3 regions of the Delftia sp. GW456-R20 genome follow, and region 3 is predicted to be linked to each of the others. Evidence: predicted binding sites of a transcription regulator. Region 3 holds the regulator's gene; each other region holds the start of a gene.
What was found. The regulator HrcA, encoded in region 3, represses chaperone genes, less so after heat shock. The targets are predictions, from matches to a motif close to TTAGCACTCNNNNNNNNNGAGTGCTAA.
Positions count from the first base shown of each region.

Region 1: rpoH (RNA polymerase sigma factor RpoH) is a predicted target of HrcA. The motif match lies at 2,820-2,846, and genes of this name have one in related genera.
Region 2: A4F85_RS26925 (co-chaperone GroES) is a predicted target of HrcA. The motif match lies at 5,336-5,362, and genes of this name have one in related genera.

Region 1 covers NZ_LWCN01000004.1:2,363,630-2,370,959, reverse strand. Annotated here, with positions in the region: gene A4F85_RS15915 (sterol desaturase family protein) at 1-735, opposite strand, end outside; gene A4F85_RS15910 (Bug family tripartite tricarboxylate transporter substrate binding protein) at 755-1,747, opposite strand; gene rpoH (RNA polymerase sigma factor RpoH) at 1,845-2,789, opposite strand; gene A4F85_RS15900 (IclR family transcriptional regulator) at 2,976-3,764, opposite strand; gene A4F85_RS15895 (tripartite tricarboxylate transporter substrate binding protein) at 4,041-5,018, shown strand; gene A4F85_RS15890 (enoyl-CoA hydratase/isomerase family protein) at 5,052-5,843, shown strand; gene A4F85_RS15885 (acetate--CoA ligase family protein) at 5,848-7,330, shown strand, end outside.
Region 2 covers NZ_LWCN01000005.1:663,840-671,169, forward strand. Annotated here, with positions in the region: gene A4F85_RS26905 (efflux RND transporter periplasmic adaptor subunit) at 1-300, opposite strand, end outside; gene A4F85_RS26910 (TonB-dependent siderophore receptor) at 367-2,772, opposite strand; gene A4F85_RS26915 (FecR family protein) at 3,147-4,220, opposite strand; gene A4F85_RS26920 (RNA polymerase sigma factor) at 4,217-4,957, opposite strand; gene A4F85_RS26925 (co-chaperone GroES) at 5,450-5,740, shown strand; gene groL (chaperonin GroEL) at 5,787-7,330, shown strand, end outside.
Region 3 covers NZ_LWCN01000005.1:355,116-362,445, reverse strand. Annotated here, with positions in the region: gene creC (two-component system sensor histidine kinase CreC) at 1-34, opposite strand, end outside; gene creB (two-component system response regulator CreB) at 51-770, opposite strand; gene rapZ (RNase adapter RapZ) at 800-1,702, opposite strand; gene recN (DNA repair protein RecN) at 1,707-3,482, opposite strand; gene A4F85_RS25610 (NAD kinase) at 3,485-4,381, opposite strand; gene hrcA (heat-inducible transcriptional repressor HrcA) at 4,412-5,416, shown strand; tRNA gene A4F85_RS25600 (tRNA-Ile) at 5,484-5,562, shown strand; tRNA gene A4F85_RS25595 (tRNA-Arg) at 5,740-5,816, shown strand; gene A4F85_RS25590 (CHASE2 domain-containing protein) at 5,897-7,330, opposite strand, start outside.

The sequences.
Region 1 (7,330 bases), on a different contig from region 3:
GGGCCGGGCCGTGGCGGGCAGTGCCACGCGCGTGCGCATCAGCCGGTCCATGAAGGCCAGCGCAAAGCCGTAGTTGCCATTGGGCCGGGCATGGTGCAGATGGTGGCGCCGGCTGGCGGCCAGCGCATGCGTGTCGGACACCCCGGGAAAGAAGTCATAGTTGGAGTGGCCTATGACGTTCAGCAGCAGGCTGAGTACCGGCACCGAGGCCAGCGACCAGAAACTGAAGTCATGCACCACCATGGGCAGCAGGATGACGTTGCCCAGCATCAGCGCCTCGATGGGATGGAAGCTGTAGGTGGACCACGGCGTGGTGACGATGGAGCGGTGGTGGTCGCCATGAAAGCGCCCCAGCAGCCGCGTATGCAGCAGGCGGTGGTTGATCCAGAAATGCACATCGTTCCAGATCAGCAGCACCGCGATTTCGATGGCAATGCGCCAGGGGCCTGCATCGGGCTCCAGCCGCGCCCAACCCAATTGCAGAAGGCCCCAGGGCACGATCATGCCGATGCCGAAGATCAGCACCGAATGCAGCGACTGGCGCCATTCGCGGCGCAACTGGTCGGGCTTGAGCGGGCGCGTGTCCAGCACGCGGCCCACGCCGCGCCGCTGCAGCCAGCGCGTGAGCGCCATCATGCCCCAGCCGCCGGCCGTGTACAGCACGCCGAAGAAGAGCAGGCCCCAGGCCATGACCTGCCAGGCGTTGAGTTCGGTGAAGGCTTGGGCAGCGGTCATGGCAGTGTGATCGAGCACGTCATTGCGCGTGGATTCCCTGTTCGCGGATGATGCGGCCCAGTGCCGTCACGTCCTGGCGTATGCGCAGGGCCAGGCCCTCGGGCGAGCTGCCGACAGCCTGCCAGCCCTGGGCGGCCAGGCGTGCACGCATCTCGGGCGAGCGCACGATCTCGCTGACCGCTTCGGCCAGCTTCTGCACATGGGCGGCGGGCATGGCCTTGGGCGCGGCCACGGCGTTCCAGATCTCCAGATCGAAATCCCCCACGCCCAGCTCCTTGAGGCTGGGCAGTCCCGGCGCCAGCGGGCTGCGCGCGGCCGAGGTCACGGCCACGCCGCGCAGCTTGCCGGCCTGCACCTGGGCCATGGCCAGCGCGGGCGGCAGCATGGACAGCTGCAGGTCGCCGCCCTGGATGGCGTTGAACACCTGCGGATAGCCGGGGTAGGGAATGTGTTCGGGCCTGAGCGCGGAGCGGCTCTTGAGCAGCTCCATGCCCAGGTGGCCCACCGTGCCCACGCCTGGGGAACCGTAGCTCCAGCGGCTGCCGGCCTGGGCCGCGGCCTCCAGGAAAGCCCGGCCCTCGGGCGCGCCAGCCGGAGCCACCAGCACCAGGGGCGCCACGCCGATCAGGCTGACGGGCTGCAGGTCCTTCACAGGGTCGTAGCGCACCGCGGGGTTGAGCAGGCGGGCAATCGTCAGGTTGCCGTTGATCATCACGCTGAAGGTATGGCCGTCGCGCGCACGGGCCACCTGCTCGCCTGCGATGTTGCCGCCGGCGCCCACCTTGTTCTCGACGATGACGGGCTGGCCCAGGCGCTTTTCCAGCGGCTCGGCCAGTGCGCGCGCCGTGAGGTCCGGGGAAGATCCTGCGGGAAAGCCGACGATCAGGTGCAGCGGCTTGCTGGGCCAGTTATCGCCCGCTACGGCAGCGCAAGGCAGCAGGGCCGAAGCCAGGGCGGTGGCCAAGGCATTGGCGAAGAGGCGGCGTAGTGGCGAGATGGCGCTGGCGGGCATGGGGTACGTGGGGGCCGCAAAGGCTGCGGGCAATAAAAAACCCGGAGATTATCCGGGTTTGTCGTGAAGCGGCCTGTCAGCCCAGGCCGTCAGGCCATCAGGCGAACTCGGCCAGGGCCTTCTTCATCTTCTTCATGGCAGCCACCTCGATCTGGCGGATGCGCTCGGCGCTGACACCGTAGACGGCGGCCAGCTCATGCAGCGTCATGCCGCCCGAGCCGTCGTCGTTGACCTTGAGCCAGCGCTCCTCGACGATGCGGCGGCTGCGGTCGTCCAGCGAATCCAGTGCCATGGCAATGCCGTCGGTGGCCAGGTGGTCGCGCTGGCGCGACTCGATCATTGCCGTGGGTTCGTGGGCGCCATCGGCCAGGTAGGCGATGGGGCCGAAGGCCTGCTCGCCGTCGTCGCTGGGCGAGGGGTCCAGCAGCACGTCGCCACCGGCCAGGCGCGTTTCCATCTCCATGACTTCTTCGCGCTTGACGTTGAGCTTCTCGGCCACGGCGTCGATCTCGCCCGAGGTCAGCGTGTCACGCAGCATGGCGCCGTCCTCGGCCATGGCGGCGTCGGACTTCAGGCCCTGCTTCATCGAGCGCAGGTTGAAGAACAGCTTGCGCTGGGCCTTGGTCGTGGCGACCTTGACCATGCGCCAGTTCTTGAGGATGTACTCGTGGATCTCGGCCTTGATCCAGTGCATGGCGTAGCTCACCAGGCGCACGTTCTGATCGGGGTCGAAGCGCTTGACGGCCTTCATCAGGCCCACGTTGCCTTCCTGGATCAGGTCACCGTGGGGCAGGCCGTAGCCCAGGTACTGGCGCGAGATGGACACCACCAGGCGCAGGTGGGACATCACCAGACGCCCTGCGGCGTCCAGATCGCTGTGTTCTTTGAGCTTGCGGGCGTAGTCCTGCTCTTCCTCAAGGGTGAGCATGGGCAGGCGGTTGACCGCGGAAATGTAGGCATCCAGATTGCCCAGAGGCGGCACCAGGGCCCAGGGGTTAGCGGGTGCCAAGGTGGTCGCAATGGAGCCGGAGGCGTTTGTCATTGCAGAGTTCCTTTCTTCCATTCCTTCATATTAGCACTCGTTATGACCGAGTGCTAAAGCCAAAGTTCCGTGGGTTTTTCAGACGGTTGCACTCATTTTTGGAGTGCCAAAAGTCGTTTGTGCCTAGTCTGAGCGATTTTTGGAAACCCTGCTTGCCAGCGGTGGGCGCATATTGCTGGGAGAGCATTACAGTTTTTCCAGCAGGCTTTCAATCTGCCGGCCCAGTTGCAGCAAGGCCGGGTGCAGCTCCTGCACGATGGCCGGCAAAGGCTCCGTGGTGGAGACGCTGCAGTTCAGGACATAGATGGCATCGGGTGTCACCAGCGGCGTGGCCAGTGCAACCACTTCCGGCTGCCACGATGCGGCGCAGAAGCCTTGGCTTTTCACGGACTTGATCGCCGCCTGGATCTGCTGCTCCAGCGCAGGCCATTGGGCGCCCCTCTTGAGCCTGAAGCTGTCGAGCAAGGCCTTGCGCCTGGCCGATGGCGCCGCTGCCAGGTAGGCGCGCCCCAGCGACGTCAGTTCCATGGGAACGCGCTGGCCCGAGACCACATGCCTGAGCACGATCCGGCGGTTGTAGCGGATGGATTCCAGGTAGACCATCTCGTCCCGGTCGGGACATGCCAGGCCCACGTTGATCCGGCGTGTCTCGGCGAGGGTGCGCATCAGGGGCGCCGCAATCGACAGCACCGTCGAGCCCGTGCGCATGGCGTGCGCCAGGCTCAAGACCGCCGGGGCCAGGCGAAAGGCCCGGCTTGGTTGGTCGGCCTGCAGCATGCCGCAGCCCACCAGGGTCTGCGTCAGCCGGGTGACCGTGGCCTTGGACAGGCCGGTGCGTTCCGCCAGGTCGCTGTTGCCCAGCAGTTCCGAGCCGGGCCTGAACGCACGGAGTATTTCGACGCCTCTTTCCAGGGAGCGGTTGCTCGGGGACTGTCCCGGCTTGTCATGGAGGATGGGGGATCGCCTGTTCGTCATGCTGCTGCCGCTGGTGGGAGGGCGCGCTTGCCCCGATGTCGAAAGCTGTGTTCTTCCTGCCCGGGTACGGGCGCCTGATGGAAGCCAAGTATTCCACCGAATGCAAGGGAAATGCAGCCGCAGGCTCTGACGCGCTCGCTTTGGAATTTCACTGGTTGGAATATGGGGGGTCACAAGTGCAGTGCGTTTCCCTAAGCTTTCACAAGCCAGTCGCCAACGTCATCGCAACGCTGGCGCAGTGACCGGACCTCTGTCCATAGAACCAGGAGACACACCATGCCCAGTTTCGCCGCCCGCCGTTGTGCAAGGGCCATTGCGTTCATTGCCGTGCTCGCGACTGTCTGCAGCGCAGCATCTGCAGCCTTCCCGGAAAAGCCCGTGCGCCTCGTCGTGCCCTTTGCGCCAGGCGGTGGAACGGACCTGATCGCCCGCACGCTGGGGGCCGAGATGGCCAAGGACCTGGGCCAGCCCGTCATCGTGGACAACAAGCCCGGTGCCGGCACGATCATCGGCACCGACAACGTTGCCAAGAGTGCGCCGGACGGTTACTCCGTGGTCGTGGCTTCGTTCGCGCACGCCGTCAATCCGGCGTTGCAGGCCAAGCTGCCGTACGGGAGCAACAAGGCCTTTGCTCCGGTGATCCTGATCGGCCGCGGCCCCAACGTGCTGGTGGTGCCCGCCGCCAGCCCCTACAAGACGGTGGCGGACGTGATGGCCGCCGCCAAGGCCAGTCCCGACAAGCTGACCTATGCCTCGCAGGGCGCCGGGACTTCGGCGCATCTGGCCGGGGAGCTGTTTGCCAACCTTGCCAAGGTCCGGCTCACCCATGTGCCCTACCGCGGCGCAGGCCCGGCGCTCACCGATCTCATGGGCGGGCAGGTGGACATGATGTTTGCCACGGCGGCGGCGGTATCCACCTTCATCGACAACGGCAAGCTGCGCGTGCTGGGGGTCACCACGGCCGAGCCGTCTGCGGCCTTCAAGAACGTGCCACCCATCGCCGTCACCGTCCCGGGCTACCGCGTCGAGAGCTGGTACGGCCTGTACGCGCCGGCAGCCACACCTGCCGCCGTGATCGACCGCCTGAACGCCGCAGCCCGCAAGGCGGCCCGCTCGCCGGAGTTCGTTCGCAAGCTGGAGCACGAGGGCCTGATGGTCAATGCCGGACCTGCGGCGGAACTGGACACCTATGTGCATGCCGAGGAAAAGCGCTGGGCGCAGATCGTCAAGCAAAACAACATCCATCCCGATTGATCGCACTGGCTGCGATCGTTTTCAAAGCACGCCATGAACTACGAACTGATCCAACTGAATGTCGCCGATGCGGTGGCAACCGTGACCCTGAACCGCCCCGACAAGCGCAACGCCATGAGTGACGACATGCGCACCGAGTTCATCGATGCCCTGGAGCGCGTGGCGGCAGACAAGGCCATCAAGGCCCTGGTGCTGACGGGCGCGGGCAAGGGATTCTGCGCAGGCGGTGACATCGCCGGAATGCAAAGGCGCATGAATGCTCCCGCGGGCGAGGTGGGCTTCAACGGCTGGCAGCGTCAGCAGCGCGTGCACCATGTCCAGGCCCTGCTGCACACCATGCCCAAGCCCGTGATCGCCGCCGTCAACGGCGCGGCCTCGGGCCTGGGGGCAGACACGGCGCTGGCCTGCGACTTCGTGATCGCCAGCGAATGGGCCAGCTTCGCGTGGAGCTATGTGCTGCGCGGCATCATCCCGGACGGCGGCGGCATGTACTTCCTGCCGCGCCGCGTGGGCCTGGCCAAGGCCAAGGAGCTGATATTCACGGGCCGCCAGGTCAAGCTGCCGGAAGCCCTGGCGCTGGGCATCGTGGACCGCCAGGCCAGTGCCGAGACCTTGGTGGCAGACGCCCAGGCCTGGGCACGCGAGCTGTCCTCGGCTTCTTCCACCGCGCTGGCATTGACCAAGACCATCCTGAACCAGAGCTTCGAGCTGTCTTCGCACGATGTCTTCGCCCAGGGCAGCCAGGCCCAGGGCATCTGCTACACCAGCAGTGAACACCGCGCATCGGTGGAGGCCTTCCTGGCCAAGACGGCCGGCAAGGAGTGATGCCATGAGCGAAGCCATTGCCAAGCTGCTTTCGCCGCGCAGCGTCGCCGTCATAGGCGCCTCTGCCGACCTGAAAAAGACCACGGGCCGCCCGGTGGCCTACCTGCAAAAGCACGGGTTTGCCGGCCGCATTCTTCCCGTCAATCCGCGCGTGGAGCGCATCGGCGAGCTGACCTGCTACCCCGACATCGCTTCGCTGCCCGAAGTACCCGACGTGGCCGTAGTGCTGCTGGGCGCCGAGCGTGCGCACCAGGCCGTCAGGGGGCTGTCGGCGCTGGGCTGCGCGGCAGCCATCGTGCTGGCCAGCGGCTATACGGAAACGGGCGAGGACGGGGCGCACCGCCAGCGGCAGCTGATCGAGGCGGCGGGCAGCATGCGCCTGCTGGGGCCCAACACCATCGGGCTGGTCAACCTGACCGACCGGATCGTGTTGTCGCCCTCGGGCGCGCTGGAGATGGACGAGTTCCCCGTCGGAGGCATCGGCGTCGTCTCGCAAAGCGGCGGCATCCTGGGTTCGCTGCTGTCGCGCGCCGCCGCGCGTGGCATCGGCCTGTCCAAGCTCATCTCCACCAGCAACGAAGTGGATCTGGAACTGGCTGACTTCATAGACCACCTGGCCGATGACCCGGCCACCAAGGTGATCGCGCTGTATGTGGAGACGGTGCGCCATCCCGCCAGGTTCCGTGCCGCCTGCCTGAAGGCCGCGCGTGCCGGCAAGCCCGTGGTGGCCTTCAAGATCGGCCGCTCCGAGGCCGGCGCCAAGGCCGCCGTATCGCACACAGGCGCCATGGCCGGTGCGGATCGCATGTACGACGCGCTGTTCCGGCAGGTCGGCGTGATCCGTGCGCAAAGCTTTGCCGACCTGCTGGACGTGCCCGCTGCGCTGGCCACGGGCCGCAGGCTGCGCGGCAAGCGCATCGCCATCCTGACGTCCACCGGCGGTGCGGGCACCCTGGTGTCGGACGATCTGGGCGTGGCCGGATTCGACACGCCGGCCCCTGACCAGGCGACGGCCGACGCACTGCGCGCGCTGCAGACCGGCAGCGAGGCCGTGCTGGACCGCAACCCCATCGACGTGACCCTGGCGGGCCTGCGTCCCGACCTGCTGCGCGGCGCCATCAATGCCTTGCTGGCAAGCCCCAGCTACGACGCGCTGGTGATCATCGTCGGCTCCTCCAGCCTGGCCATGCCCGAGCTGCTGGCCGGTGCCATCCAGGACTGCCTGCCTCACTCCGACAAGCCGGTGCTGGCCTACGTCAGCCCGCATGCGCCGGAGATCGGCGCGCTGCTCACGCAACGCGGCGTGCCGGCCTTCGCTGCGGCGGAAAGCTGCACGGCCGCGCTGGCGGGCATGCTGCGCGTCAATGGCTTCCAGGGTGCGCCTTCCGAGCTGGTCGTCGGCAAGGACACCCTGCAGGAACCGGATCTGCCCGTTGGCTGCCTCGATGAAGCGCAGGCCAAGGCCGTTTTCCGCCGTTTCGGCGTGC
Region 2 (7,330 bases), 310 kb from region 3:
GGCGTCGATCTCGGCCAGCAACTGGCCCTTGCGGACCGTATCGCCCGGCTGCACGTGGATATGGGTGATCTGGCCTGATACCTGGGCGCCCACGTCCACCGAACGCACGGGTTGCAAGGTGCCGATGGCCGCGACGCTCGATTCGATGTCGCCGCGGCCGACCGTGGCCGTCTGCCATCGCGGCGATGAATCCGGCCGCAGCAGGAGCCAACCCGCGGCAGCGGCCACCGGAATCAGGATCGCCAGGGCGAGCCTGCCCGCGCCGGGCCGCCACCGGCGCTGCGTGGAGTGCGGCGGCATCACCGGGCAGCCTCGCAACTCGATGTGGCGTTACGGCGCATGTCGTCGTGCTTTCCGTCCCGCCGGTCAGTAGTCATAGCGCAGGGTCACCGCGAAGCTGCGTGGCGTGCCGGCGAAGACGCCACCGTAGTTGTTGTTGGTCGGGATGGTCTGGTAGTAGTGCTTGTCCAGTGCGTTGCGAACGTTCACCTGCAGCCGCAGGCGGCTGGTGAACTGGTAACCCGCATGCAGGTTCAGCAGCGTGTAGCCGCCCTGCTGGATGCGAAACCCGGCACCGTCGTGCGACATGGCGCTCTGTGCCTGCACGCTGCCGCCCACACGCCACCGTCCACCGGGCAGGCGGTAGTCGGTGGACAGCTTGAAGACCTTGCGCGGCAAGGTGGTGTTGTAGTGCTTGCCCGCATTGGGGCCGGCCACGTACTTCGGGTCGCTGAAGGTGAAGCCGGCGGCAACGTTCCAGCCTGGTGCGGGCGAGCCCGTGACCTCCAGGTCGATGCCACGGTTGCGTACCTTGGCGCCCTCTGTGTAGCAGCGGGCGCCGCCACTGAGCCCGCAGGTCGAGGCCATGCTCAGGGCCACCGGCAGGTTCAGCTGGTCGGTCTGGAACACGGCCAGCGCAGTTTGCAGGCGGCCGTCGAAGAACTGGCTCTTCACTCCGGCTTCGTAGTTCTTGCCCTTCACCGGGTCGAGCAGGCCGCTCGGGCTGTAGTACTGCTGGATCGAATAGATGTCGGTGTAGCTGGCGTAGAGCGCATGCGCAGGACTCAGGTCATGGACCACGCCCGCATACGGAATGAACTGCCGGCCGGAGTCGAACGAGGCGGTCGTGTACGGGCTGCGGGAGGAATAGTCCGACCAGCTCAACCGGCTGCCGACGATGAAGCTCAGCGCCTCTGTGGCGCGCAGGCGGGTGGCGATGGAAGCGCCTTTCTCGTTGCGCTCCAGCGCATAGACGGAGGGCGTGCTGCTGAAGCCCGGCACCCGGATCGAGGAGAAGTCGAAGCCGGTGACGTCTATCGTCTGCGAGCCCCGGGGCGCGTAGATGTCGTAGTCGAAGTTGTCCCTGCGCGTGCTCAGGCCCAGCATGAGCTGGTGCTGGCGGCCGAACAGGGTGTAGGGGCCTGTGGCATGCAGGTCGAAGGCGAACTGCTTGTCGGTGTACTCCGCGTCCACCCAGGTCAGGGCATGGCTGTCGCCCGAGATCCGTGCGGGGTAATTGGCAACGAAGCTGGCCTTGGAACGCACCGCGTTGAAGGCGGCGGCCAGGTTCCAGCCGTTGCCCAGGCGGTGCTTCACGTCGCCGAAGACGGTGTAGTTGTCCCGGTTCAGGTGCGCGTCGGGACCTGCTTGCGAGGCCGAGCGGTCCAGGGGGTAGAACGAGCCATCTTCCCGCGTGTTGAAGCCGCCCCAGTCGTAGCCCTGGTGGTTGTCGCGCTGCGCGCTGAAGCCGAGGCTGGCCGTCGTGGCGGCGCCCAGGTCGGTCTCCACGATGGCGTAGAGCATCCGGTTGTCGGCCTCGGCGCCCTGCCTGAAGCTGTTGGACTGGTTGTTGAGCAGCACGGCGCGGCCGCGCACGGTGCCTTGGGCATTGAGCGGGCCGGATACGTCGAACTGCGCCCGGTAGTCCGCCCAGGAGCCGGCGCCGACCTCGGCACTCATCTGGAACTCGCGCGTCGGCCGCTTGCGCACCAGGTTGATGACGGCCGACGGGTTGCCCGAGCCCTGGAGCAGGCCGTTGGCGCCGCGCACCACCTCCACCCGGTCGTAGATCGCCATGTTGTTGAGCGACATGGCGTCGGCCGAAAAGCTCTCGGCCATGCTGGTGGACAGGCCATCGATCTGCAGGTCCGTGACCTGGAAGCCTCTGGAATAGAAGTACGAGCGCTCGGTGCCCAGCTGGCTGTAGGTGACACCCACAAGGGCATCGGTCACGTCGTCGAGTGACTGCATGTTGGCATCGCGCATCTGCTGCTGCGTCACCACGCTGACCGATTGCGGCGTCTCGCGGATGGACAGGTCCAGTTTGGTGGCAGTGCGCACCCGGTCCGCGGTGTAGGAGCCGGTGCCTTCGGTCGCTCCATTGGCATCGGCTTGCGCCGTCACCGTCACTTCCGCCAAAGTCACCTTGGAAGCCGCAGCCGCTGCTGTCTGGATGGTGAAGGTACCGGGCTGCGTGCTGACGGCGGCCAAGCCCGTTCCAGCCAGCAGTCTTGCCAAGGCTTCGCGTGCACTGAGATTGCCGCTGACTGCTGCGCCTTGGCGCCCTTCGACCAGCCCGTCATCAAAGAGCACCTGCGCTTGCGTCTGGCGGCCAAATGCCTTGAGGGCTTCGAGCAGGGGCTGGGCCGCAATGTGAAAGGGCTGGCGGGTTTCCATGGAGGCGGCGGGCTGGGCCAGCGCCTCGCCGGGGCTGACGGCCATCACGGCTACCGCTGCCGACACGAGCACCGCCACCAGGCTGGGCCGCAGCACAGGGCCGCACTCCTGTGTGCGGACAGACCGCGCACGGTGCGCGGCCAGCTTCCCATTGTTGTTCTCGAAACGTTCCCTCGACTGACCTTGGTACATGACCTGTAGCTCCTGGATTCCTTGTGCGTACGACGACGGCAGGCCCAGGGCAGGAAGGCGGGTACGCCCGCTTGCCAGATCAGGCGGGGGCGTAAAGGACAGCCAACTGCGCGGGGATGCCGCTTGCTTGCGGCCGTTGGCTGGGAATCAATCAGAAAGCGGTGATTGCTCATTTCCGTGGCTGGCAGCCCCGGGGCGCAGAAATTCCTCGCCCCTACCCATGAAGAAGCAGGAAAAGGCAAAACCAGAGAACCCGACAGAATGAAACAATTTGTATCTCAACGAGAACCGATCAGCCAGCCACCCTCGGCGCGCCGCTGCACGCGCACGCTGGCTACGCTGGGCAGGGCCAGGAGGAAGCGTTCCGGCTCCTCCAGCGCAAGCAGGCCCGAAACAGTCACGGCCTGGAGCGCAGGGCTCTCTATCTCCACCGGCTGGCCGAGGTAGCGCGACAGTTCATCCGCCACATGCCGAAGCGTGGCGCGCTTGAAGTAGATCTGCCCGGTCCGCCATTGCGCAACGTCTTGCGTTGCCACTGAAAGGCTGCGGCGGCGCCCGCTGGCGGGATCGATGGCCACACCCGCACCCGGGCCCATGGCGAGCACGGGGGCTTCGGGATGGGTCTTTGAGCGCACCTCGACGCGCCCTTCCTGCACCTGCACCACGAATTCCGGCGGGCCTGCCCGCACATTGAATGCGGTGCCGACGACGCGCACCTGGCTGCCGCTGCTGTCCACGGTGAAGGGCTTGCCGGCATCCGCCGCGACCTGGAAGAAGGCCTCGCCCTGGTCGAGTACGGTTTCGCGCCGGCGGGGGTAGTAGCGCACCTGAAGTCGGCTGTTGGCATTGAGCGCCACCTGCGATCCATCGGGCAGGTCGATGCGGCGAAGTTCGCCGGGAGCGGTGGCGATATCGACCGCATAGCTGGCGGTGTTGTCCCAGCGGTGCCAGCCGTACCCGGCGGCGACCACGGCGAACAGTGCTGCGGCGAAGGCCGATGCCATGGCGGGTCTGCGCGGCCGGTCCGCGGCCCCTGCAGCACTGCTTGGCTGCGGCGCCGGCCTGCCGGCGCGCGGCGCTTCGCGGGCGGCAGCCGCTGGCGGGTTGCTCCCGTAGACCGCCGGGAACATGGCCTTGAGTTGCTCCGCTTCACGCCAGGCGCGGCCGACACCGTCCATGGCCTCGCGATGGGCCGGGTCCTGCGCCAGCCACTCGTCGAGAGCGCGCTCGTCCGCGCCCGACCAGCCGGGCTGCTGGCGACGCACATACCACTCGCCCGCGCGATGGTTGAGCCCAAGCACCTGCTCGGGCGGGAGGTCCTGCAACCGGGAATGGCCTGGCTCTGCGCTCATGCTCTTTTGCCCTGCGCCGGTGGGGCGGCGCATTCGTCGTCGTTGTCTTCTTCGGCGTCCAGTGTGCCCTGCAGGGCCTGCAGGCGCCTCATCTGAGTGGCACTTGCGAACAGGATGCGCGTCTCGCAATAGCCGACGGCCCGGCCCAGGTGCTTCACCACCATCCGTGTACTGATCCCCATGCAATCGGCGGTTTCCTCAACGGTGCGCCCCTCGATCCGTTGAAGAATGAAGGCTTCGCGCTGCCGCGGCGGCAGTTCCTGGATCGCCTCGTGCAGCCGCGTCAGCCGCTGGCGGCTCTCGGCTTGACGCTCGGTGTCTCCGAAGCCCTCGGCAGAGATGGCAAGCAGCTCTTGCTGGCAGTCGTCATACGGAACACTCTGGAGCCCGTGCGCCTCCGGGCCCTTTTCCCAGTCGCGTGCCGCCACGCTGCGCACGGTCTGCCGCAGATAGGGCTGCTCCTGCCCGGGCTCGAGATTCCTGCCCGTGGCGGCCACCCGCGCGAACACTTCCTGCGCCGCGTCCTCGACCGCTGCAGTGGTTCGAAAGTGTCGGCGCAACATGCGCATCACAGGCGTGCGCCAACGCGTATAGAGCGCAACCAGGGGAGCCTCTGGAGTCTGGCGCCCAGGTATCGGCTCACCCCGCGCTGCGGAGACCGGATTGCGTTTCATCCCCTGGCCTTTGCGCCCGGGAGGAATGCAGCAGCCGACCGTGAACCCGCAAGGGCACTGCATTCGTCAGTGATGAAAGTCTGGAGGTGAGGCACAACGCGCAGATGGGCAACCGATCCGTGGCGCCGGGGGCCCCACGCATCGGATGGACAACGACGGGGAGGGGCGCCCTGAACATGTGCGCAGATCGCATGAATTGATGAATGAGATTCATTCCCATTCTAGCGCCTGGACATCCCTCAACCAAGACTCTGGCCCCCAGCGGCGCGCCGCAGGAACTCCATCGGCGCGGGCTCCGCAGATGCCACGTCTTGCCATAGTGCTGGCCGAGCGATGAGCCAACACCCACCGGGAATCCGTGGCGCAAAAGCATGTGAGGCGTCGTTACACACTGCGGCACATCGACCCTACCCCTTGAATCCTGGCCGAATTGCCTTATTATTAGCACTCGTTGGGTATGAGTGCTAACAGTCCTCTGTCCCACATTGCTTCGAATGCCGGCCCGCCGGGCCGGCAAGTCTTTGTTTCAACTTTGTTGATGATTTAGGAGTTGGTATGAACCTGCGTCCCCTGCACGATCGCGTGATCGTGAAGCGCCTCGAGAACGAAACCAAGACGGCTTCGGGCATCGTGATCCCCGAGAATGCCGCCGAGAAGCCCGACCAGGGCGAAGTGCTGGCAGTGGGCCCCGGCAAGAAGAACGACAAGGGCGAAGTGATCGCTCTGAACGTGAAGGTCGGCGACCGCGTTCTGTTCGGCAAGTACAGCGGCCAGACCGTCAAGGTCCATGGCGACGAACTGCTGGTGATGAAGGAAGACGACCTGTTCGCAGTCGTCGAAAAGTAATCCGCGCTTCGAAACCGCACTTTCCAACTGAATCCGGAGAATTGAAATGGCAGCAAAAGACGTAGTTTTCGGCGGCGAAGCACGCGCCCGCATGGTTGAAGGCGTGAACATCCTGGCCAATGCGGTCAAGGTCACCCTGGGCCCCAAGGGCCGCAACGTGGTGCTGGAGCGCTCCTTCGGCGCCCCCACCGTGACCAAGGACGGTGTCTCGGTCGCCAAGGAAATCGAACTCAAGGACAAGCTGCAGAACATGGGCGCCCAGCTCGTGAAGGAAGTGGCCTCCAAGACCAACGACATCGCCGGTGACGGCACGACCACCGCCACCGTGCTGGCACAGGCCATCGTCCGCGAGGGCACCAAGTACGTGGCCGCCGGCCTGAACCCCATGGACCTCAAGCGCGGCATCGACAAGGCTGTCGCCGCCCTGGTGGAAGAGCTGAAGAAGCAATCCAAGGCCACCACCACCTCCAAGGAAATCGCCCAGGTCGGCTCGATCTCCGCCAACTCCGACGAATCCGTGGGCAGCATCATTGCCGAAGCCATGGACAAGGTCGGCAAGGAAGGCGTGATCACCGTTGAAGAAGGCAAGTCGCTGGCCAACGAACTCGACGTCGTCGAGGGCATGCAGTTCGACCGCGGCTACCTGTCGCCCTACTTCATCAACAACCCTGAAAAGCAGGTTGCCCTGCTGGACAACCCCTTCGTGCTGCTGTTCGACAAGAAGATCAGCAACATCCGTGACCTGCTGCCCACGCTGGAAGCCGTGGCAAAGGCCGGCCGTCCCCTGCTGATCATTGCAGAAGACGTCGAAGGCGAAGCCCTGGCAACGCTGGTGGTCAACACCATCCGCGGCATCCTGAAGGTTGTGGCTGTCAAGGCTCCTGGCTTCGGCGACCGCCGCAAGGCCATGCTGGAAGACATCGCCATCCTGACGGGCGGCAAGGTCATCGCTGAAGAAGTGGGCCTGGCGCTGGACAAGGTGACCCTGGAAGACCTGGGCCAGGCAGTGCGCATCGAAATCGGCAAGGAAAACACCACCATCATCGACGGTGCTGGCCAAGCTGCTGAAATCGAAGCCCGCGTCAAGCAGATCCGCATCCAGATCGAAGAAGCCACCAGCGACTACGACCGCGAAAAGCTGCAAGAGCGCGTGGCCAAGCTGGCTGGCGGCGTTGCCGTGATCAAGGTTGGCGCTGCCACCGAAGTCGAAATGAAGGAAAAGAAGGCCCGCGTTGAAGACGCCCTGCACGCTACCCGCGCTGCTGTGGAAGAAGGCATCGTGGCCGGCGGCGGCGTGGCTCTGCTGCGTGCCAAGCAAGCCGTGGGCGACCTGAAGACCGGCGATGCCGAGCAAGACGCCGGCATCAAGCTGATCATGAAGGCCATCGAAGCGCCCCTGCGCGAAATCGTGGCCAACGCCGGTGGCGAGCCCTCGGTGGTGGTCAACGCCGTGCTGAACGGCTCGGGCAACTACGGCTTCAACGCTGCCAACGACACCTACGGCGACATGCTGGAAATGGGTATCCTGGACCCGACCAAGGTGACGCGTACGGCCCTGCAGAACGCCGCTTCCGTGGCATCGCTGCTGCT
Region 3 (7,330 bases):
AAAAGGCGAAGAACAGCCGCAGTCCGAGGCGCATGGCGTGCTGCGGTGGCTCAGCCCGGCAGCGTCAGGCTGTAGCCCATGCCGCGGTGGGTGGTGATGAAGTCCTGCTGCGGCGCCTGGGCGCGCAGCTTGGCGCGCAGGGTCTTGACGTGCGTATCCACGGTGCGGTCCGTGCTGTCGCTGTCCTGGCCCCAGATGCTGTCGAGGAGGAACTCGCGGCTGAGGATGCGCCCGGGGCGCTCCAGCAGGCAGCGCAGCAACTGGTATTCGCGCCGCGTCAGCTCCAGGGGCACACCCTGCATGCGTACGCGCTGGCCCTGTGGATCGATGCTGAACAGGGCATCGGCCGGCGCTGCGCTGGCCGTTGGCGCGGGCTGCAGGCGCTGCGCACGGCGCAGCAGGGCGCGGGTACGGGCCACCAGCTCGCGCGGGCTGAAGGGTTTGGTCAGGTAGTCGTCGGCGCCCAGCTCCAGGCCCAGCACGCGGTCCATTTCCTCGCCGCGTGCGCTGAGCACCAGCAGCGGCACGGCGGCGCCGGCCTGGCGCAGCTCGCGGCACCAGTCCAGGCCGTTGCCATCGGGCAGGCCCACGTCCAGCAGCAGGGCATCGGGCGGCTGCGCCTGCCATTGCGCGCGTGCGTCGGCCAGCTGCAGGCAGTGGCGCACGGCGATGCCGTCGCGCTCCAGCGCATAGCAGACGGTGCGCGCGATGGCGGGGTCGTCCTCCACCAGCAACACACGCGGAGCGTTCGTCATCGGCAAGCCTTGCATCGCAGTGTTCCGGAGGCGGGGCCTGGCGCTCAGACGTCGTGCGCAAGCAAGTCGGCAGGCTTGAGCGTGGGCCGGCTGTCCAGCGAGCGGTGCCGGCACAGCGTGGGCCAGCGCGGGGCAAAGTGCCGCGCCAGTTCCTCGACCAGGAAGACCGAGCGGTGCTGGCCCCCCGTGCAGCCGATGGCCACGGTGACATAGCTGCGGTGGTTGCTGGCCATCATGTCCAGCCAGGACTCCAGGAACTGCTGGATGTCGCGCCGCATCTGGTCCACGCCTGGCTGCTGGCGCAGGAACTCGGCCACGGGCGCGTCCATGCCGGTCAGCGGGCGCAGCTGGGGTTCGTAGTGCGGGTTGGGCAGCATGCGCACATCGAACACATAGTCGGAGTCCGAGGGCAGGCCGTGCTTGAAGCCGAAGGACTGGAAGACCAGGGTCATCTGGCCCACCGGGGCCGCAATCAGCTCCTTGATATAGCTTTGCAGCTGGGACGAGCGCAGGTGGCTGGTGTCGATGACATGCGACTTCTCGCGCAGGTCGCCCAGCAGCTCGCGCTCGGTTTCTATGTCCTGGACCAGGGCGCGGCGGCCTTCGGCGACCGGCCCCTGCGACAGCGGATGGCGGCGCCGGGTTTCGGAGAAGCGCCGCACCAGGGTGCCCGTGGTGGCGTCCAGAAAGACCAGGTGGGGCACGACGCCCTGGCGCTGCAGCCGTTCCAGCTGGCCGGGCAGGTGGGGCAGTCCGCCGGCGCTGCGCGCATCCATGGCAATGGCCACCTTGTTGCTGTGGCGGCCGTGCTCCAGTTCGACGAAGGCGGACAGCAGCTCGGGGGGCAGGTTGTCCACGCAGTAGTAGCCGGCATCCTCCAGCGCATGCAGGGCGACGGATTTGCCCGATCCGGACATCCCGGTGATCAGCACGATCTCAAGCGACATGGCATCAGCCTCCATTGGTGTTGCGCGCGCCGTTGGCCGCGCGTCCCGGCTTGGACCGTGTGCGGTCGGCATCGGCCTGGGGCCGCTGCCTGCCGGCCCGTCGCGGGGGTGGGCGGGGTGCAGGTGCCTGGCGCGCCATGGCCAGCATTTCGCGGGCATGGGCCATCGTGGTTTCGGACTGTCGCTCGCCACCCAGCATGCGCGCCAGCTCTGCCTCGCGTGCGGCGCTGTCCAGCGGCTGCACGGTGCTGAGCGTGCCTTGCCTCGCGCGTTGCTTGGCCACCAGGTAGTGCTGGTCGGCGCAGGCGGCAACCTGCGGCAGATGGGTGACGGACAGCACCTGCCGCGATCGGCCCAGTGCGTGCATGAGGCGGCCCACGGTCTCGGCGACGGCGCCGCCAACGCCGGAGTCCACCTCGTCGAAGATCAGCGTGCCGGCCTCGCCGAGCTCGCTGGTGGTCACGGCAATCGCCAGCGAAATGCGCGACAGCTCGCCGCCCGAGGCCACCTTGGCAATCGGCTTGGGACTGGCCCCAGGATGGCCGGCGACCAGGAAGGCCACGCTGTCCACGCCAAAGGCACCAGGGGAGTCGGCCGTGGACAGGGCGGCCTCGAACAGGCCGCCTTCCATGCCCAGGCCCTGCATGGCCTGGGTGATGGCGCGCGACAGGCGCGGCGCAGCCAGGGCGCGTTGCTGCGACAGCACCCGGGCGCTGGCCTGGTAATGCTGCTGCGCGGATTGCTCGGCAGCGTGCAGGGCCTCGATGTCCACGGCGGCGTCCAGCTGCTGCAGCTCCTGGCGCCAGCCGGCCAGCAGTGCCGGCAGTTCATCGGGCGTGCGGCGGTAGCGGCGCGCCAGCTGCATCCACAGCGACAGGCGCTCATCGAGCTCGGCCAGGCGCTCGGGGTCCAGGTCGGCGCGGCGCAGATAGCTTTGCAGCGAATGGCGCGCATCCTGCGCCTGGGCCATGCACGAGGCCAGCACGTCGGCAATGTTCTGGAAGTCGGGCTCCAGGTGCTCCTGGTTCTGGATCAGGTGGCTGGCGCGGCCCAGCGGAGTGATCACGCCAGCCTCGTCGTCCTCCAGCATCTGCAGCGTGGTCTGGGCGGTGTCGATCAGGGTCTGGGCATGGGATAGGCGCGTGTGCTGGGCATTGAGCTCGTCCCACTCGTCGGCCTGCGGAGCCAGCTTGTCGAGTTCGGTGATCTGCCACTGCAGCCGCTCGCGCTCGCGCTGCAGGCTGTCCTGGGCGGATTGCGCATGCTGCAGCGCCTGCCGGGCCTGGGACCAACGGCTCCAGCAGCCCTGGACCTCGCGGCTGTCGATGCCGGCATAGGCGTCCAGCAGCGCGCGCGCCGCATCGGGCCGCGTGAGGCTTTGCCAGGCATGCTGGCCGTGGATATCGATCAGCTGCTCGCCCAGGGCGCGCAGCTGCGTGGCCGTGGCTGGTGTGCCGTTGATCCAGGCGCGGCTGCGGCCCTGGGTGTCCACCGTGCGCCGCAGCAGCAGGCTGCTGTCCTCGCAGGCCAGGCCTGCGGCCTCCAGCCAGGGGCGCAGCCGCGCGCAGCCGTCGAACTCCACGCAGATATCGGCCTGGGTGCAGCCTTCGCGCACCACGTCGGCGTCGGCGCGGGCGCCCAGGGCCAGCTGCAATGCGTCGATCAGGATGGATTTGCCGGCGCCGGTCTCCCCGGTCAGCACGGTGAAGCCCGCATGCCAGTCCAGATCCAGGGCCTGCACGATCACGAAGTCGCGCAGAACGATGCGCTTGAGCGCCATGGTCAGGCGCCTCCCTCGTTCCAGCCCAGTTTCTTGCGCAGCGTGGCGAAGTAGTTCCAGCCCTTGGGATGCAGAAAGCGCACGCTGTGGTGGGCGCGGCTCACGAGGATGCGGTCGCCGTGCTGCAGCGAGGCCAGGGACTGCATGTCGAAATTGGCGCTGACATCGCGCCCGGCCACGACTTCGATCGTGACCTCGTTGGCATCGGACAGCACGATGGGGCGGTTGGACAGGTTGTGCGGCGCAATGGGTGCCATCACCCAGGCGGGGATGGACGGATGCATCATCGGTCCGCCGGCGGACAGCGCATAGGCCGTGGAGCCCGTGGGCGTGGCCACGATCAGGCCGTCGGCGCGCTGGTTGGAGACAAAGCGGCCGCCCACCTCGATGCGCAGCTCCACCATGCCCGATGTGCCGCCGCGGTTGACCACCACATCGTTCATGGCCAGGGCCTCGAACACGCACTGGCCGTCGCGGATCACGCGGGCGCACATCAGAGGACGCAGGTCCTCCTCGTATTCGCCCTGCAGCATGGGCGTGAGCGTGGCCTCGAAGTCCTCCAGCGCAATGTCGGTGACAAAGCCCAGGCGGCCCTGGTTCACCCCGATCAGGGGCGTTCCGTATTGCGCCAGGTGCCGGCTCACGCCGAGCATGGTGCCGTCGCCGCCGACGACCAAGCCCAGGTCGCAATGCCTGCCCAGGCCATCGACATCGAGGGTGGGGTAGTCTGTGAGCCCTGCGTGCAGGGCCGATTGGGTATCAAGCACGACTTCGCAGCCCTGGCGCCTGAGGAAGTCCGCAATGCGCTCAAGCGCGTTGCTGGCATTCTCGGACGGGGCGCTTGCGCTGGGAGCGTGGTACTTCCCGATCAAGGCAACGTGGCGAAACGTGGACGTCATTTCTGGAAATTACATCATTAAAATCATCACATGCTCGACGAACGTGCCAAGTTGTTGCTCAAAGCGCTGATCGAGCGTTATATCGCTGACGGCCAGCCTGTGGGCTCGCGAACCCTGTCGCGTGCGTCGGGGCTTGAATTGTCGCCTGCCACGATACGCAATGTGATGGCTGACCTCGAAGACCTGGGGTTGATCATCAGCCCGCACACCTCGGCGGGCCGCATTCCGACCGCCCGGGGCTACCGGCTGTTCGTGGACACCATGCTCACTGCAGACCGTGCCGATATCGTGACGCCCGAGCTCGCGCCCGAGCAGCCGCAGAAAGTCATTGCCAACGCCGCCAACCTGCTGTCCAGCCTTTCCCAGTTCGTGGGCGTGGTGCTGGTGCCGCGCCGCACCTCGGTGTTCAAACACATCGAATTCGTGCGGCTGTCGGAGCGGCGCTTTCTGGTCATCATCGTATCGCCCGACGGTGACGTGCAAAACCGCGTCATCTTCACCGACGTGGACTACTCGTCCTCGCAGCTGATCGAAGCCTCCAACTTCCTCAACAGCCACTACGCGGGCCTGGCCATGGAAGAGGTGCGCGAGCGCCTCAAGGGCGAGGTGGAGCTGCTGCGCGGCGAGGTGGCCACGCTCATGCAGGCGGCCGTCAACATCGGCACGGAGGCCATGACCAGCGCCCAGGAGGACGTGGTCATCGCGGGCGAGCGCAACCTGCTGTCGGTCAGCGATTTCTCCAGCGACATGGGCAATCTGCGCCGCGCCTTCGACCTGTTCGAGCAAAAGACCCAGATCCTCAGGCTGCTGGATTTTTCCAGCCAGGCGGAAGGCGTGCGCATCTACATCGGCGGTGAAAGCCAGGTCGTGCCTTTCGAGGAGCTGTCCGTGGTCAGCGCGCCCTACGAACTCGACGGCAAGGTGGTGGGCACGCTGGGCGTGATCGGGCCCACCCGCATGCACTACGACCGCATGATCCAGATCGTGGACATCACCTCCAAGCTCGTCAGCAATGCGCTGAGTCACAAGCGCTGAGTCCTGCGGGTTAGGCTCTACAATAGTTGTTTGCCATGGCCTGCATCCGTGCTGCCTTGGTGAATCAGGGGCCTTAGCTCATGCTTGGTTAGAGCAGCGGACTCATAATCCGTTGGTGCCCAGTTCGACTCTGGGAGGCCCTACCATCCATTGGTATGAAAAGCCTGCCGCCTTTCCGGGCGGCAGGCTTTTTTGCTGGGCGCACGGCTGCCGCATGGCATGCCATCGCCCGGTTGCCGGGGAATGCGGCTGCCGGGTTTTTTGCAGAAATATGGCGCTTTTGTCCGGGAGCCCCAAAACCCGCTGCTACAATGCGAAGCGTTGCGGCTGTAGCTCAGCTGGATAGAGTACTTGGCTACGAACCAAGGGGTCGTGGGTTCGATTCCTGCCAGCCGCACCAAAAAACGCAAAGCCCTGAAGTTAAAAGACTTCAGGGCTTTTTCGTTTTCTGCATTTGCATCCGCATCCCTGGGATGCCAGTCAGGCCTGTTCCGCTTTCGGCAGCACGATGCTGAAGGCGCTGCCCTGGCCGGGCGTGCTTTCTATCTCAAGCTGCCCGCCATGTCGGGCGGCCACGGTGCGCACAAAGGCCAGGCCCAGGCCCACGCCGTCGAGGTGCTGGTGATGGTCCAGGCGCTCGAACGGCTGGCTCAGCCGGGCGACGGCCTTCCCATCCATGCCGGGCCCGTGGTCCCGGATGGTGATGCGGCAATGGCCTGCGTCCTGCTGCAGCAGGCATTGCACCGTGGCGGGGTTTGCCTGATCTGCGCGCGCTCCGTATTTGATGGCGTTGCCGATCAGGTTGACGGCCGCGCGGTGGAGCATGCCCGCATCGCCCAGCACGGGGCATTCCTGTTCGGGCAGGAGGAACTCCAGCTGCACGTGGGCCGCAGAGGCCTGGGCCCAGCAGCTTTCCACGGCCTGGTCCAGCACCAGGCCCAGGTCCAGCCGTTCCCGGCGCAGCGCCTGCTGCTGGGCGCGTGCCAGGTGCACGAAATCGTCGGCCAGCTGCAGGGAGGCCTGGGCATAGCCTTCGATGCGCGGCAGCAGGAGGCCGAGGTCGGGCGCCTGTACGGCGCCGCGCTGCATCTCCAGCAAGGTGATGATGGATGCCACAGGCGCACGGATGTCGTGCGAGATGAACTGCATGGCCTGGTCGCGCTGGGCCTGGGCGCTGCGCAGATCGCTGATATCGACCAGGGTGATCAGCCAGCCCGTGGTCGGCGGTGCCTCGAAGGTCTGGGTCAGCAGCATCAGGCTGCGTCCCATGGGGTCGCGCCCCTCGCTGCTGGGCGGCAGGCCGTGGGCGGCAAGTGTCTCGGGCGTGAGCAAGGGCTGGCCGGCGGATGCGCCGGCTGCCGTGTCCAGTGCCCGCAGACCATCGAGCAGCCGGGGCAGGGCATCGCCGGCCCTGAGGCCATGCCCCAGGCTGCGTGCATAGGCGTGGGCTGCGGCATTGGCCAGCAGCACATGGCCCTGCCGGTCGCAGACAAAGGTGGGCGAGGGCAGCTGGCGCAGGCTTTCGCTGACGAAATGGTGCAGGGCGCGCAGTTGGCGCGAAGCCTGCTCCACGGCCGCGATGCGCTGGTCCAGCAGGTCGCCGCCCAGGCGCAGCGCGGTGGGCAGGCCCTGCCCCTGCAGGTCGCGCAGCTCCAGCGCCAGAAAGCGCGCGGCGGCGCGCAGGCGCAGCCAGCTCCATAGCGGATAGGCCAGGGCCAGGCCCAGCAGGCCGGCTGCAGGCGCTGTCTGCACCTGCCACAGGCGCGGTGCAAGCCCGGCCAGCGAAAGGCAGGCCAGGGCCAGCAGCGCGCAGGCCAGCATGCCGCCCGACGGGCCCAGCCAGGCCAGGGCCAGCAGGGCCAGCAGCACGGCTGCCGCATTGAGCGCGCGGTTGAGCGTGGCCGACGCGGGATG